Regions from separate parts of the Pseudomonas sp. SCB32 genome, predicted to be linked through region 2. Evidence: predicted binding sites of a transcription regulator. Region 2 holds the regulator's gene; the other holds the start of a gene.
What was found. The regulator LexA, encoded in region 2, represses DNA repair genes until DNA is damaged. The targets are predictions, from matches to a motif close to CTGTNTNNNNANACAG.
Positions count from the first base shown of each region.

Region 1 (7,712 bases), 970 kb from region 2:
CAGCGTAGTGCTGGATATCCCCGCTAACACCCTGGCCGACCGCCGCTGGCTGATCGACCTGGCGCAACAGGCCGGCGCCGCGCACTGCCTGCACTTCCTCGACGTCGACCCGGACACCTGCCGTAGCCGCCTGCTGGCGCGTCATGCCCTGGCGCCCCTGGCCGCACCGCTGGACCCGGCCGGCTACGAGGCGCTCAACCGCTACTTCGTCGCCCCGCGCCCGGAGGAAAAGCTGCAGGTGCAGCGCCATGGCGCGTAGAATCGCCGCCCCGATTGGCCCCAATCGCCTGATTAGAAAGACCTGAAAGATGAACACCGAAGCCATCGCCACCCTGCGCGAGCAGCTGCTCACCGCCCTGAACCCCGCCCCCGCGGAAACCCGCCGCCTGTTCCACGGCCGCGGCCGGCGCTGGCCGGGGCTGGAGCAGGTCACCGCCGACTGGCTGGAAGGCGTGCTGCTGGTTTCGCTGTTCCGCGAGCCTGCCGAAGACGAACTGGCGGCACTCAGGGCGATGCTGGTCGAACTGGCGCAAAGCGAAACCTGGCTCGCCACCGGCGCCCGCAGCCTGATGCTGCAGCACCGTTACACCCTGGACAGCACCATGGAAGTGCTCCACGGCGAAGCATTCGACGGCTGGCAGATCAGCGAACACGGCCTGCGCTACCAGCTGGACCTGGGCCGCAAGCAGAACAACGGCCTGTTCCTCGACATGCGCTACGGCCGCCAGTGGGTGCAGGCCAACTCCGCAGGCCTGCGGGTGCTCAACCTGTTCGCCTACACCTGCGGCTTCTCCGTGGCGGCGATGGCCGGCGGTGCGCAGAAGGTGGTCAACCTCGACATGGCCCGCGCCGCGCTCAGCCGGGGCCGCGACAACCACCGCCTGAATGGCCACGACCTGTCGAAGGTGAGCTTCCTCGACCACGACCTGTTCAAGTCCTGGGGCAAGGTGAAGAAATCCGGCCCGTACGACCTGATCATCATCGACCCGCCGAGCTTCCAGAAAGGCAGCTTCGTCCTGGACAAGGACTACGCCCGCGTCCTCCGGCGCCTGCCGGAATTGCTGGACGGCTCCGGCACCGTGCTGGCCTGCGTGAACGACCCGGCGGTGGGCGTCGACTTCCTCCTCCAGGGCATGGCCGCCGAGGCGCCGCAACTGCGCTTCGTCGAGCGCCTGGAAAACCCGCCGGAATTCACCGATATCGAGGAAGACAGCGGCCTCAAGGCGCTAGTGTTCCGCCTGGGTTGATCCGCTGAGCCGGTGCGATGCGGTAGAGCAAAGAGCGACCGTAGGATGGTGTGGAGCGAAGCGATACCCATCGATTCCGAGCACCCGCCGCATGGGTATCGCTTCGCTCCACCCATCCTACAGAGCCCCCCAAAACGCTGTAGGCCACATCCCGATGAAAGGCCGCACTAACCCTTGCGGCAGCGCCCCCACCGCGCCATCCTAGGCACTGTATGTAAAACCAGTGAAAACTGATGCTCGTGCCGCTCGACCCCAGCCTCTACTACCTGACCAACTTCCACCGCGCCCTCGACTGGATCGACGAACGCTACGCCGACCTGCTCGACGCCGAGGAAGCCCGGTTCATCGCCGATTTCCGCGCGCTGCCGCTGCCCTCGCGGGCGCTGCTGGTACGGCTGGTGATGCGCAAGGGCCCGCACTTTCGCGCCGGCAAGCTGAGCTACGCGGAGATCGGTGACATTCCCAGCGCCGCCGCGCCGCTGCTGGAGCTGGGCTGGCTGGACGACGCCTATCCCCTGGCGCTGGAAGAGCTGCTGCCGCTGCTGCTCAAGGACGAACTGCTCGCACGCTTCCGCGATGACCTGCCGCGCGGCGCGCTGAAGAAGGCCGAACTCTACGAGCACCTGCACGCCTACCACGAGCAGGTGCAGCCGTTCGCCGGCTGGTACCCGGACCTTGACCGCCTTTACACCCTGATGGCGACGCCGCTGTGCGACCGCCTGCGCCTGCTGTTCTTCGGCAATCTGCAGCAGGACTGGTCCGAGTTCGTCCTCGCCGACCTCGGCATCTTCCGCTACGAAACCGTCCCTTTCACCGCCGATTCCCGAGCCTTCCGCAGTCGCGACGACCTGGAGGCGTACATCCACCTGTGGAACGGAGCCGTGCGCTTCGAGACCGGCGAACCCATCGGCGAGCTGCTGGACGAGCTGGGCGACTTCCACAGCGACAACCCCTACCTGCAAGCCCGCCACGGTCGCCTGCTGTACCGCATGGCCTACCAGCTGGAGCGCGAAGGCGAGCTGGACGCCGCGCTGGCGATGTACCGGCGCACCGCTGCCGAGGGTTCGCGGCAGCGGCAGATCCGTGTGCTGGAACGCCTGCAACGCTTCGAGGAAGCCCACGCGCTGGTGCAAGCCGCCCTGGCCGCGCCGGAAAGCGACGGCGAGCTGCAGTTGGTAGAGCGCGCGCTGACCCGTCTGGTCCGCCAGCTCGGTCTACCGAAGGAAAAGGCCAGCAAAACCGCGCCGCCGCTGCGCATCGACCTGGAACTGCCACGCCCGGACGTCAACGTCGAGTTCGCCGTGCAGGCCGTGCTTCACGAGGACAAAGCACCGGTGCACTACGTGGAGAACGCGCTGGTCTGCAGCCTGTTCGGTCTGCTCTGCTGGGACGTGATCTTCGCCCCGCTGCCCGGCGCCTTCTTCCACCCCTTCCAGGCCGGGCCCAGCGATCTCAACCGCAGCGACTTCGTCAGCCGCCGCGCCGAAGCCTTCGCCGCACGCCTGGCGCTGCTCGAAAGCGACGCGTACCTGGAGGCGATCCGCGAAACCTGGGTCGCCAAGTTCGGCATCCTCTCGCCTTTCGTGCACTGGGAGCTGCTGGACGAAAACCTGCTGGAGCAGGCCCTGCACTGCCTGCCGGCGGCGCACCTGAAGCTGTGGTTCGAGCGCCTGCTGGCCGACCCCAAGGCCAACCGTGCCGGCATGCCCGACCTGATCCAGTTCTGGCCCGGCGAGGCGCGCTACCGGATGATCGAGGTGAAAGGCCCTGGCGACCGCCTGCAGGATAACCAGAAGCGCTGGCTGGCCTTCTGCGCCGAGCACGGCATGCCGGTGGAGGTCTGCTACGTGCGCTGGCAGGGCGAGGCGGACGAGCCCTCATGAGCTACGCCATCGCCGTGCGCGCGCTGTGCGAATTCACCGCCAAGGAAGGTGACCTCGACCTGCGCTTCACCCCCGCCCCCACCGCCCAGGAAGGCATGGCCGGGCATGCCACGGTGGTCTCTCGCCGGGGGCTGGGCTACATCGCCGAACTGCCGTTGCGCGGCGAATATCCGGGGCTGGTGGTCAGCGGCCGCGCCGACGGCTACGACCCGACCGAAAACCTGCTGGAAGAGATCAAGACCCACCGCGGCGACGTCGCGCGTATCCCGCAGAACCACCGGCTGCTGCACTGGGCGCAGGTGAAGGTGTACGGCTGGCTGCTGTGCCAGACCCTGGAGATCGACGCCATCGATCTGGCCGTCGTCTACTTCAACGTCATCACCCAGAAGGAAACCGAAATCCGCGAGCGCTTCGCCGCCGCCGATCTGCGCGCCTTCTTCGAGCTGCAGTGCCAGCGCTTCGTAAAGTGGGCCGAGCAGGAAAGCGCCCACCGCGTCGAGCGCGACCAGGGACTGGAGGCGCTGCGCTTCCCCTACGCCGAGTTCCGCCAGGGCCAGCGGATGCTCGCCGAGTCGGTGTACCGCGCCGCCCGCGACGGCCAGACGCTGATGGCCCAGGCCACCACCGGTATCGGCAAGACCCTCGGCACGCTGTTCCCGCAGCTCAAGGCCTTCCCCGGCCAGCAGCTGGACCGACTGTTCTTCCTCACCGCCAAGACCCCCGGCCGGCGCCTGGCCCTGGACGCCCTGGCGACCCTGCGCCAGCAGGAGGCCGCGCAGCCGCTGCGGGTGCTGGAGCACGTCGCCCGCGACAAGGCCTGCGAGCACCCGGACAAGGCCTGCCACGGCGAATCCTGCCCGCTGGCCAAGGGTTTCTACGACCGCCTGCCCGCCGCCCGCGAGGCCGCGCTCAAGCAGCGCTGGCTGACCCAGGAAACGGTGCGCAAGGTGGCGCTGGAGCACCAGGTCTGCCCCTACTACCTGAGCCAGGAGCTGTGCCGCTGGGCCGACGTGGTGGTGGGCGACTACAACTACTACTTCGACATGACCGCCCTGCTCTACGGCCTCACCGTGCTCAACGACTGGAAGGTCACCCTGCTGGTGGACGAGGCGCACAACCTCATCGAGCGCGGCCGCGGCATGTACAGCGCCGAGCTGGACCAGGGCGAGTTCAACGCCCTGCGCAAGGTCGCCCCGGCCAAGCTGAAGAGCGCGCTGGAACGCGTCGGCCGGCACTGGAACCAGCTGCACCAGGACCAGGACGTGGATTACCAGATCTACCCGACCATCCCCGACCTGTTCATCGCCGCGTTGCAGAAGGCCGTCAGCGCCATCACCGACCACCTCACCGACCAGCCCACCGGTAACGAGGCCGAGCTGTTGAGCTTCTATCTCAACGCCATGCTGTTCTGCCGGCTGGCCGAAGCCTACGGGCCGCACTCGCTGTTCGACATCACCCGCCACGACGTCAGCGCGCGGCGCGTGCTCTCGACCCTGTGCCTGCGCAACGTGGTGCCGGCGCCTTTCCTCGCCGAACGCTTCAAGGTGGCGCATAGCACCACGCTGTTCTCCGCCACGCTGACCCCGGCGCACTACTACGCCGACCTGCTCGGCCTGCCGGAAGACGCCGGCTGGCGCGAAGTGGAGTCGCCCTTCCACGCCGAACAGCTGGAAGTCCATGCGCTGAGCAACCTGTCCACCCGCTACCAGCACCGCGAGGCCAGCCTCACGCCGATCAGCACGCTGATGGCCCGGCAATTCCGCGCCCGGCCCGGCAACTACCTGGCCTTTTTCAGTAGCTACGCCTACCTGCAGCAGGCGCTGGAACGCTTCACCGCCGAACACCCGGATATCCCCTACTGGGTGCAGTCGCGCAGCATGAACGAACTGGAGCGCCAGGCCTTCCTCGACCGCTTTACCACGGACTCGCGCGGCATTGGCTTCGCCGTGCTCGGCGGCGCCTTCGGCGAGGGCATCGACCTGCCGGGCGACCGGCTGATCGGCGCCTTCATCGCCACACTGGGCCTGCCGCAGGTGAACGAGGTCAACGAGGAGATCAAGCAGCGCATGCAGGGAATGTTCGGCGACGGCTACGACTACACCTACCTGTTCCCCGGCTTGCAGAAAGTCGTTCAGGCGGCTGGCCGGGTCATCCGCACCCCCACGGATTCGGGGGTGATCTACCTGCTCGACGACCGCTTCAACCAACCGGCGGTGCGGCGGTTGCTGCCGGGGTGGTGGAAGCCGGAGCGATTGAAGTTCATCGCCGACCCGCCGCGGTCGAAGGCGCCGCAGGGGGATCTGCTGCTGTAAGCCTGCGCGCGGATATCCGTACTCCGCGATTGTCCTTGTGCCGTGCGGTTCGCGAGCAAGAACTGGGCGTCCCCCTCGGTCCTACGAAGAGCGCTCCGACTTTCCCTGTAGGAGCGGGCACCGAGGTACAGCGCCAAATTGTAGGAGCGAGCTTGCTCGCGAACCCACTCAGCGCCGGCCTTGCCGGCTGATCGCGGAGAAGCTCCGCTCCTACGAAAGAGCAGCTTTGGCTTTGGCTTTTAAGTCTTCCAGAGAAACATCCACGCGCGCCGAATGCCCCATTCAGTAGGCCTCGTTGAAACTTCGATTCAACGAGGGAATTTTCCGTCCCAAGCGAAAAACCGGATGTCCGGGGCAAGACCTTTGCCTACTTTGGGGCGTTTGCCAAAGTAGGTCGCCCGAGGGGGCGAAACCCAGTATGTCCGCAAACGCCGAAGCCGCACAGGAACACCCAAGCCAACGCAGCAGACCTGCAACACCAGAGCAAGAGAAAGCGCCGACCCTGCCGGCGGATCGCGGGCAGGGCCCGCTCATACAGAAAGCGCCCCGCGCGTCCGAATCCCCTTCAGACCAACCACCATTGACGCCCCCACTCCACCGGATAAACTGTATATCCATACAGCGCAATCCGAGCCATCCCATGCCCCGCCACCCCATTTCCCTCCCCCGGCCCTCCTGCCGGACACCTGACCGTCGTCGCTTGCCGACCAGGAGCGAGTGATGGGCAGCGTGGTCGCGCTCGACACCCTGTTCCATCAGCGCCAGGTCTGGAAGGGCCAGCCCCAGGGCCTGCCGCCCAGCCTGCAGCCCACTGGCCACACGGTGCTGGATGCCACCCTGCCCAGCGGCGGTTGGCCGGAAGCGGCGCTCAGCGAAATCCTCCTGGCCGCCGAAGGCACCGGCGAGCTGCAACTGGTCTGGCCGACCCTCGCGCGGCTCAGCGCAGCCGGCGAACGCATTGTGCTGGTCGCCCCCCCCCACATCCCCTACCCGGCCGCCTGGCAGGCCGCCGGGGTCGCGCTGGATCAGCTCGCCATCGTGCAAGCCAGCGGCCGCGACGCCCTCTGGGCCGCCGAGCAATGCCTGCGCTCGGGCAGTTGCGGCGCCGTGCTGTGCTGGCCGCAACAGGCCGACGACCGCGCCCTGCGCCGTCTGCAGGTGGCCGCCGAAACCGGGCAGGCCCTGGCCATCGCCTACCGCTCGCAGCGTGAAGCGCTCAACCCCTCGCCCGCCGCCCTGCGCCTGGCGCTGGACGCCAATCCGGCGCAGCTGCGCGTGCTCAAGTGCCGGGGCGGCCTGGCGCCGGCGCGGCCCATCCCGCTGCCCTGGCACTGAGGTCGCCATGCTCTGGGCCTGCATTCTCCTGCCACAGCTGGCAATGGACGGCGTGCTGCGCGGCCGTCCCGAGCCGGACGCCGCCCTGGCGCTGCTCGCCGGGCCGCCCCAGCGCCGCGTGTTGCAAGCGGTGAACCCGGCCGCGCGGGCACTGGGCCTCAAGCCCGGCCAGTCGCTCACCGCCGCCCAGGCCTTGAGCCGCGACTTCGCCACCGCCGAGTACGACCTGCGCGAAGTGCAGCGCTGGCAGAACCTGCTGGCCGCCTGGGCCTACGGCTTCAGCTCGCAGGTCAGCCAGCACTACCCGCGCGCGCTGCTGCTGGAGGTGCAGTCCAGCCTGCAATTGTTCGGCCCCTGGCCGCGCTTCGAGGCGCGTCTGCGCGAGGAGCTGAACGGGCTGGGCTTCCGCCATCGCATCACCGCCGCGCCCAATCCGGCCGCCGCGCGCATCCTCGCCAACGGCCACGACGGCCTGGCGATCCACGACAACGACCAGTTGCGCCAGTACCTGGGCAGGATGCCGCTGGAGCGCCTGGGCCTGGAGCGTGACGCCGCCACCTCGCTGGGCCGCATGGGCCTGCGCAGCCTGCAGCAACTGCTCGCCCTGCCGCGCGAAAGCCTGGCCCGGCGCTTCCCGCCGCAGGTGCTGCGGCAGGTCGACACCCTGCTCGGCCAGCGCCCGCTGGCCCTGGAGTTTTATCGGCCACCGGACCGCTTCGAGTCGCGTATCGAGCTGAACTTCGACGTGGAATCCACCCAGGCGCTGCTGTTCCCGCTGCGCCGCCTGACCGCCGACCTTGCCGCCTTCCTCGCCGGGCGCGACAGCGGCGTGCAGCGTTTCGTCCTGCATCTGGAGCACCACGAAGGCAGCGACACGCAAATGCCGGTCGGCCTGCTCAGCGCCGAGCGCGAGGCGGCGATGCTCTTCGAGCTGA
Region 1 covers NZ_CP045118.1:3,248,528-3,256,239, forward strand. The annotation lists gene GA645_RS14995 (ATP-binding protein) at 1-259, shown strand, start outside; gene GA645_RS15000 (class I SAM-dependent methyltransferase) at 309-1,247, shown strand; gene GA645_RS15005 (VRR-NUC domain-containing protein) at 1,481-3,130, shown strand; gene GA645_RS15010 (ATP-dependent DNA helicase) at 3,127-5,442, shown strand; gene imuA (translesion DNA synthesis-associated protein ImuA) at 6,163-6,777, shown strand; gene GA645_RS15020 (DNA polymerase Y family protein) at 6,785-7,712, shown strand, end outside.
Region 1: imuA (translesion DNA synthesis-associated protein ImuA) is a predicted target of LexA. The motif match lies at 6,049-6,064, and genes of this name have one in related genera.

Region 2 (7,712 bases):
TCCGGATTGCCCTCGAAGGCGCGGCTGCCGACCACGGCGCTGCGCTGGTGATCCAGGTCCAGTACCGGGGCGAAGCTGAGGTCCAGTCCCACGGCCAGTACCTCGGTCGCCATCAGCCAGCCGCACTGCTCGGCCAGGCGCTCGGCATTGTCGTTATCCGCGATGGCGCGCATCGCCGGCAGGCGCAGGAAGCCCTGGCGCAGGCGCTGCACGCGACCGCCTTCCTGGTCTACGGCCAGGAGCAGGTCCGGGCGCACCGCGCGGATGGCAGCGCAGAGCTCACGCACCTGGCGCGGCGACTCGATGTTGCGGGCAAAGATGATCAGGCCGCCCACTTCCGGGTGGCGCAGTATCTGGCGGTCCTCGGCGGTCAGCCAGGTGCCGCCGATGTCGAGCATCAGGGAGCCTTGCATGTGCATTCCTTAATTCACTTCTCTTGAGTAGAGCGGGCCACCTGCCACTGCGGGCAGGCGGCCTCTTCGATACGGACCTGGCAATGGAGGGGAACCCGGGGAAAGAGTTCCAGCAGATCGTCATTGCGCAGGCGGATACAGCCATGGGACAGCGGCGAGCCCATGGGCTCGCTATCAGGCGTGCCGTGCAGGTAGATGTAACGGCGGAAGGTGTCGACCTCGCCCATCCGGTTGCGCCCCGGCTCGCAGCCGCTGAGCCAGAGGATGCGCGTGAGAATCCAGTCACGGCCGGGAAACGCCTCGTGCAGTGCCGGGGTCCAGACTTCGCCGGTCCAGCGGCGCCCCTTGAGCACTGCCCCCTTGGGCAAACCGTCGCCGATGCGCGCGCGAATCTGATGCAGACCGCGCGGCGTGCAGCCGGAGCCACTGAGTTCACCGGCGCCATTGGCCGCCGTGGAGACCGGCAGGCGCACACTCAGTTGCTCCCCGGCAAAGCCGTAGAGCAACTGGTCGGACAGGGAAATATGGAGGAGATCGAGATCAGCCATGGCCGGCTACTTTAGCCGATCAGGACAGCACCGCCCAGCGCGAAGCCGGGCGTCATTCAGACCTTGGCCGGCGCGGCGCTCGACTTGCTGCGCGGCTTGAGCTGGGCTCCGGCCAGGGAAGGATCGCTGACACCACTGTCGGCACGCATGCCGGCGGCGAGGAACGGCACCATCAGGCGCATCACCTGCTCGATGGAGGTGTTCACGCCGAAGTCGTTCTCAGCCATGGCGCGCAGCGCCTTGATGCCGGACATGCTGAACACAGCAGTACCCAGCATGAAGTGCACGCGCCAGAACAGCTCCAAGGGCGGCAGACGCGGTGCGGCTTCATGTACCAGCAGCATGTAGCGGCGGAACACTTTGCCGTAGACCTCTTCGAGGTACTTGCGCAGGTGGCCCTGGCTCTGGCTGAACGCCAGACCCAACAGGCGCATGAAGATGGACAGGTCATTGCCACTGCGCGGCTTTACCGCCATGGCCTGGACGACCAGCAATTCCAGCAGCTCTTCCAAGGTGGCGCGCGCCGCGTCAGGCTTGGCCTGGCGGCGATCCAGCTCCTTCTCGAGACTGGCGCAGAACGGGCCGAGGAAGCGCGAGAAAACCGCCTGGATCAGCGCCTTCTTCGAACCGAAGTGATAGTTCACCGCCGCGAGGTTCACCCCCGCCTTGCTGGTGATCAGACGCAAGGAAGTCTCAGCGAAGCCTTTCTCCGCGAACAGCTGTTCCGCAGCATCCAGGATGCGTTCGACGGTTTCCGACTGGGCCATGGCTACTCCGCCTGACAAACACTTGTTTGAAACATACGTTTCAGGGTCTCACATTGTCAAGCAAAGCGCGATCGATTGTTAACAGAAACATGGGCAATGCGACGAGGTGAGTTCAATTTCAGCAAGACGCTTGCCAGCCCGCACAGGTTACATCCACGGGCGCCGCACTGACAGTCGCAAGAAATTAGGCATTGCCACGACGCCGCCACTGTATATAATTCCAGTCACTGTATAAAAAGCCAGAGTATGGACATGCTGAAGCTGACGCCGCGCCAAGCCGAGATCCTCGCCTTCATCAAACGCTGCCTGGAAGACAACGGCTATCCGCCCACTCGCGCGGAGATCGCCCAGGAACTCGGCTTCAAGTCGCCCAACGCCGCCGAGGAGCACCTTAAAGCCCTCGCCCGCAAAGGCGCCATCGAGATGACCCCGGGCGCTTCGCGTGGCATCCGCATCCCCGGCTTCGAACCCAAGACCGCCGCCAACGATGACGAGCTGCCGATCATCGGCCGTGTTGCCGCTGGCGCACCGATCCTTGCTGAGCAGAACGTCGACGACACCTGCCGCATCAATCCCACCTTCTTCAACCCGCCGGCCGACTACCTGCTGCGGGTGCGCGGGCAGAGCATGAAGGACGTCGGCATCATGGACGGCGACCTGCTCGCCGTGCACGTCACCCGCGAAGCGCGCAACGGTCAGATCGTGGTCGCCCGACTGGGAGAAGAGGTGACGGTGAAGCGTTTCAAGCGCGAAGGCAGCAAGGTCTGGCTGCTCGCCGAAAACCCCGAGTTCGCCCCCATCGAGGTCGACCTCAAGGAACAGGAACTGGTCATCGAAGGCTTGAGCGTCGGCGTGATCCGTCGCTGAACAGGAGACACCCATGCAGTACCCGCAGCCGCTGAACCTGCCGCAACTCCCGCTGTTCCAGGAAGCACTCTGGGCGAGCGGTACTGCTCCTTCGCTCCCGGAGCTGCTGGAAGACACACTCGCCGACGATGAAAGCGCCTTCAGCGAAATCGCCCTGCGCGGCCTTCACGGTCAATGCCTGACCCTTTTGGCCCCCATGCTCCGCGAGCTGAGCGAAGAAAGCGATTCCCGGTGGCTTACACTGATCGCCCCGCCCTCCAGCCTGACCCCGGACTGGTTGCGCAAGGCAAGACTGAACCGCGAGGGCATCCTGCTGTTGCCGGCGCGCGACCAGGCCGCCGCCCAGGCCCTGGCCTGCGAGGCACTGCGCCTGGGCAACAGTCATACGGTGGTGAGCTGGCTGAACCTCAGCGCGAAGGCGCGTACGCAGCTATCCCGCGCCGCCGTTGCCGGCCGGGCGCAGAGCCTGAACATTCGTCTGGGTTGAAACAGAAGCTTCGCCGCGAATGCGGCGAAGTGGAAGAACTCAGTGCAGGACGCGCGGACCTTCGTCATCCATGCCCATGTCGCCGCCTTCGGCGAGACGACCAGCCATCTGCACACCGACATTGAACATCGCCTTGGCGATCTCGATGTGCTGGCCTTGCAGGAAGCCCTTGGCATTGGCGGAGAATTCCAGGGTCACCAGCGACTCCTCATCATCCGCGCGACGCAGCACGATACGCCCGTCAGGCAGCTCTACGATTTCCAGAAATGAGGTTGGCATAGCGAAGGTTCTCCACAGCAGAACCGGTAGTGTAACAGTCACATCCGCTACACCCTAGCGCAACATTCCACCATTCGACTGGATGGTCGCGGCTCTGCGTATCAGCGCACCAATCAGAGCTCGGTCAGCGATGCGCGGAAGCGCAGCACCAGCTCCTTCAGGGATTTGCGCCAGGACTCGAGTTCTTCGTTGCCCAACTCGGCCGGCGCTTCGTCGTCGACGTTGATCGCCTGGATCAGCGGCTGGGTGGGATCGGCCTTGGCCTTCTTCGGCTCGCTCGGCGGCTGGAACAGCGCGGCGTAGGCAGCCAGCAGGCGACCCAGCCAAGCCTCCGGCGATTGCGCCAGTTCGACCATTTCCGCCAGCTCCGGGCTCGGCGCGGCGGCCAGCACCTCGGCATTCAGCAGCATGTCGACGCGCGGGGCGCCAGCCTGCGGCAGGCGGTAGTAGCCGGCGATCTCATGGGCCACGCCCAGCACCGCGCCATAGAGATGGAACAGCGCCGCTTCGCGCTCGGCCTGGATGCGCGCCTGGACGTTCATCGCGCGTGCCGACTCGGCAGTACGCCAGGCATCCAGAGCGAGACCGGCGAAGAACAGCTTCTGGTTGGTACGGGTATAGAGTTCGTGCGCCATGGCCAGGCCCTCTCGCAATCCACGTCGGCAGTATAAGCACGCCCCGCTATAGCGGGGCGTGCCTTCCATCAGCGCTTGTCTTCGACTTTCCACTTACCGCCGTCGAAGAACGCGCGCCAGCCGGTGGGCTTGCCTTCGACCTCGGACTGCACGTACTGCTCCTTGGTCTTGCGGCTGAAGCGGATCACCGCCGGGCGGCCATCCGGGTCCTTCGCCGGAGCGGCGAGCAGGAAGTGATACTTCGGATCCAGCTCGTCCTTGTGCGGCAGCAGCTCGGCAACCAGCGGAGCGCGAGTCTCGCGGTTCTTCGGGAACTGGCTGGCGGCCAGGAACAGGCCGGAAGCGCCGTCACGCAGTACGTAGATGTCGTCCACCTTCTCGCACTTGAGTTCCGGCATGCGGATGGCGTCCATCTTCGGCGGCGCGGGCTCGCCGTTCTTCAGCAGCTTGCGGGTGTTCTTGCAGGTCGCGTTGGTGCAGCCGAAGAACTTGCCGAAACGGCCGGTCTTCAGTTGCATCTCGCTACCGCACTTGTCGCATTCCAGGCTCGGGCCTTCGTAGCCTTTGATGCGGTACTGGCCCTCCTCGATCTCGTAGCCAGCGCAATCCGGGTTGTTGCCACAGATGTGCAGCTTGCGCTTCTCGTCGACCAGGTAGGCGTCCATCGCGGTGCTGCAGATCGGGCAGCGGTGCTTGCCACGCAGTACGCGGGATTCGGATTCGCCTTCGTCGTCCGCGGCGATTTCATCGCCCGGAATCAGATTGATCGTGGCCTTGCAGCGCTCTTTCGGCGGCAGGCTGTAGCCCGAGCAGCCGAGGAACACGCCGGTGGAGGCGGTACGGATCATCATCGGCCGGCCACATTCGCGGCAGGGGATGTCGGTCAGGGTCGGCTGGTTGGCGCGCATGCCGTCGTTGGCGGCTTCGGCCAGGTCGAGCTTCTTGCGGAAGTCGCCGTAGAACTCGTCCAGCAGGTGTTTCCAGTCGCGCTCGCCCTGGGCCACGTCATCGAGGTGCTCTTCCATGCCGGCGGTGAAGCCGTAGTCCATCAGGTTGGAGAAGCTCTCGTTGAGGCGCTCGGTTACGATGTCGCCCATCTTTTCCGCGTAGAAACGGCGGTTGTGGGTGGTGACGTAGCCGCGCTCCTGGATGGTGGAGATGATCGCCGCGTAGGTGGACGGACGGCCGATGCCACGCTTTTCCAGTTCCTTGACCAGGCTGGCTTCGGAGAAGCGCGCCGGCGGCTTGGTGAAGTGCTGGCTCGGGTCGAGCTTGAGCAGCTTCATGGCGTCGCCCTGGTTCATTTCCGGCAGGACATCATCCTCGCCCGGCTTGCTCTGCTGCGGCAGCACCTTGGTGTAGCCGTCGAACTTGAGGATGCGGCCCTTGGCGCGCAGCTCGAAGTCACCGGCGGCGACGCTGACGGTGGTGGACAGGTACTCGGCCGGTGGCATCTGGCAGGCCACGAACTGGCGCCAGATCAGGTCGTACAGGCGCTCGGCATCACGCTCCATGCCCGAAAGCTGGGTCGGACGCAGGTTGACGTCGGAAGGACGAATCGCTTCGTGTGCTTCCTGGGCGCCTTCCTTGCTGGAGTAGAAGTTCGGCTTGGCCGGCAGGTATTTCTTGCCGAACTCGCTGTCGATGAAGCCGCGCACCATGTCGATGGCATCGGCCGACAGGTTGGTCGAGTCGGTACGCATATAGGTGATGTAGCCCGCCTCGTAGAGACGCTGGGCCATCATCATGGTCTTCTTCACCCCGAAGCCCAGGCGGTTGCTCGCGGCCTGCTGCAGGGTGGAGGTGATGAACGGCGCCGAAGGCTTGCTGGAAGTCGGCTTGTCTTCGCGCTTGGCGATGCTGTAGCTGGAGGCCTTGAGCTTCTCCAGGGCAGCGGTGGCCTGGGCTTCGTTCAGCGGCTTGAAGGCTTCGCCCTTCTCGCGCACTACTTCGAAGCGGACCTTGTCGTTCTTCGGCGTGCCGAGGTCGGCATGCACTTCCCAGTACTCTTCCGGTACGAAGGCGCGGATCTCGCGCTCACGCTCGACCACCAGCTTCACCGCCACCGACTGCACGCGGCCGGCGGACAGGCCGCGGGCGATCTTGGCCCACAGCAGCGGCGAGACCATGTAGCCCACCACGCGATCGAGGAAGCGGCGCGCCTGCTGGGCATTCACGCGGTTGATATCCAGCTCGCCGGGCCGGGAGAAGGCCTCCTGGATGGCCTTCTTGGTGATTTCGTTGAAGACCACGCGCTTGTAGCGCGAGTCATCGCCGCCGATGGCCTCGCGCAGGTGCCAGGCAATGGCCTCCCCTTCGCGGTCCAAGTCGGTTGCGAGATAGATGGTGTCGGCATCCTTGGCCAGGCGGCGCAGCTCGTCGATCACCTTTTCCTTGCCGGGCAGGATCTCGTACTTGGCCTTCCAACCGTGCTCCGGGTCGACGCCCATGCGAGTGAAGAGCTGGCGCTTGGCCTTCTCTTTCGGCGACAGGGCCGGCGCCTCGGCAGCCGTCTTGCGTCCTTTGGCCGCAGGCTCCTTCGAAGCGGAAGAGCCGCTGGTGGGCAGGTCGCGGATGTGGCCGATGCTCGACTTCACCACGTACTGGTTGCCCAGGTACTTGTTGATGGTCTTGGCCTTGGCCGGTGATTCCACGATGACCAGCGATTTACCCATGGATCGGAATATTCCTGCGTCGAAAAGATGAATTAATAAGGAGGGAGGCGCTTGGAGCGGCACCGCTATATATAGTGGCGGTCACGCCAAGGTCAAGCTTGGGTTTCGCCGGACGGGCCAGCCTGAAGACCCAGCGGATCGTTTTCCGCACTGACCAGGGCGAAGCGCGGAACCCGCTCGCCGTTCACTTCCACCGCCTCGGTGAACATGCTCAGCGGACGCACCCAGAGGCCGAATTCACCGTACAGCGCCTGGTAGATCACCAGCGTCTCTTCGGTCTCGGAATGCCGTGCCACACCGAGCACACGGTACTGCTGCCCCTTGTAGTGTCGATACAGTCCGGTCTGCAGTTGCATGGGTCGTCCTCTTGCGGCTGGCAGAAAAAAGGCCGCGATTGTCCATGTTGCCCTCGTCCTCGGCAATCCCCACCGAGCGGAGCCGAAAAAACAAAAGCCGGGGCACAAGGCCCCGGCTCGTCCATCTTCGACAGCTTAGACGGGATCGTCAGATGCGCTCGAAGACGGTGGTGATGCCCTGGCCGAGGCCCACGCACATGGTGGACACGCCCAGGGTACCGCCATTCTGCTTCATCACGTTCAGCAGGGTGCCGGAGATACGCGCACCGGAGCAGCCGAACGGGTGACCCAGGGCGATGGCGCCGCCGTGCAGGTTGACCTTCTCTTCCATCTTGTCGAGGAGCTTGAGGTCCTTCAGCACCGGCAGGGCCTGTGCGGCGAAGGCTTCGTTGAGCTCGACGAAGTCGATGTCGTTGATGGTCAGGCCGGCGCGCTTGAGCGCCTTGTTGGTCGACGGAACCGGGCCGTAGCCCATGATCGCCGGATCAACGCCCGCCACTGCCATGGCGCGAACCACGGCCATCGGCTGCACGCCCAGGTCCTGGGCGCGCTGGGCGCTCATGACGATCATGCAGGAAGCGCCGTCGGTGATCTGCGAGGAGGTACCCGCAGTCACGGTGCCGCCCTTCGGGTTGAACGCCGGCTTCAGGGCCGCCAGGCTTTCCAGGGTGGTTTCCGGACGGAT
Region 2 covers NZ_CP045118.1:4,217,263-4,224,974, forward strand. The annotation lists gene nagZ (beta-N-acetylhexosaminidase) at 1-413, opposite strand, end outside; gene GA645_RS19235 (L,D-transpeptidase) at 428-961, opposite strand; gene GA645_RS19240 (TetR/AcrR family transcriptional regulator) at 1,018-1,728, opposite strand; gene lexA (transcriptional repressor LexA) at 1,981-2,595, shown strand; gene sulA (SOS-induced cell division inhibitor SulA) at 2,609-3,082, shown strand; gene GA645_RS19255 (hypothetical protein) at 3,122-3,361, opposite strand; gene GA645_RS19260 (DUF6586 family protein) at 3,475-3,996, opposite strand; gene topA (type I DNA topoisomerase) at 4,065-6,671, opposite strand; gene GA645_RS19270 (DUF1653 domain-containing protein) at 6,764-7,027, opposite strand; gene fadA (acetyl-CoA C-acyltransferase FadA) at 7,176-7,712, opposite strand, start outside.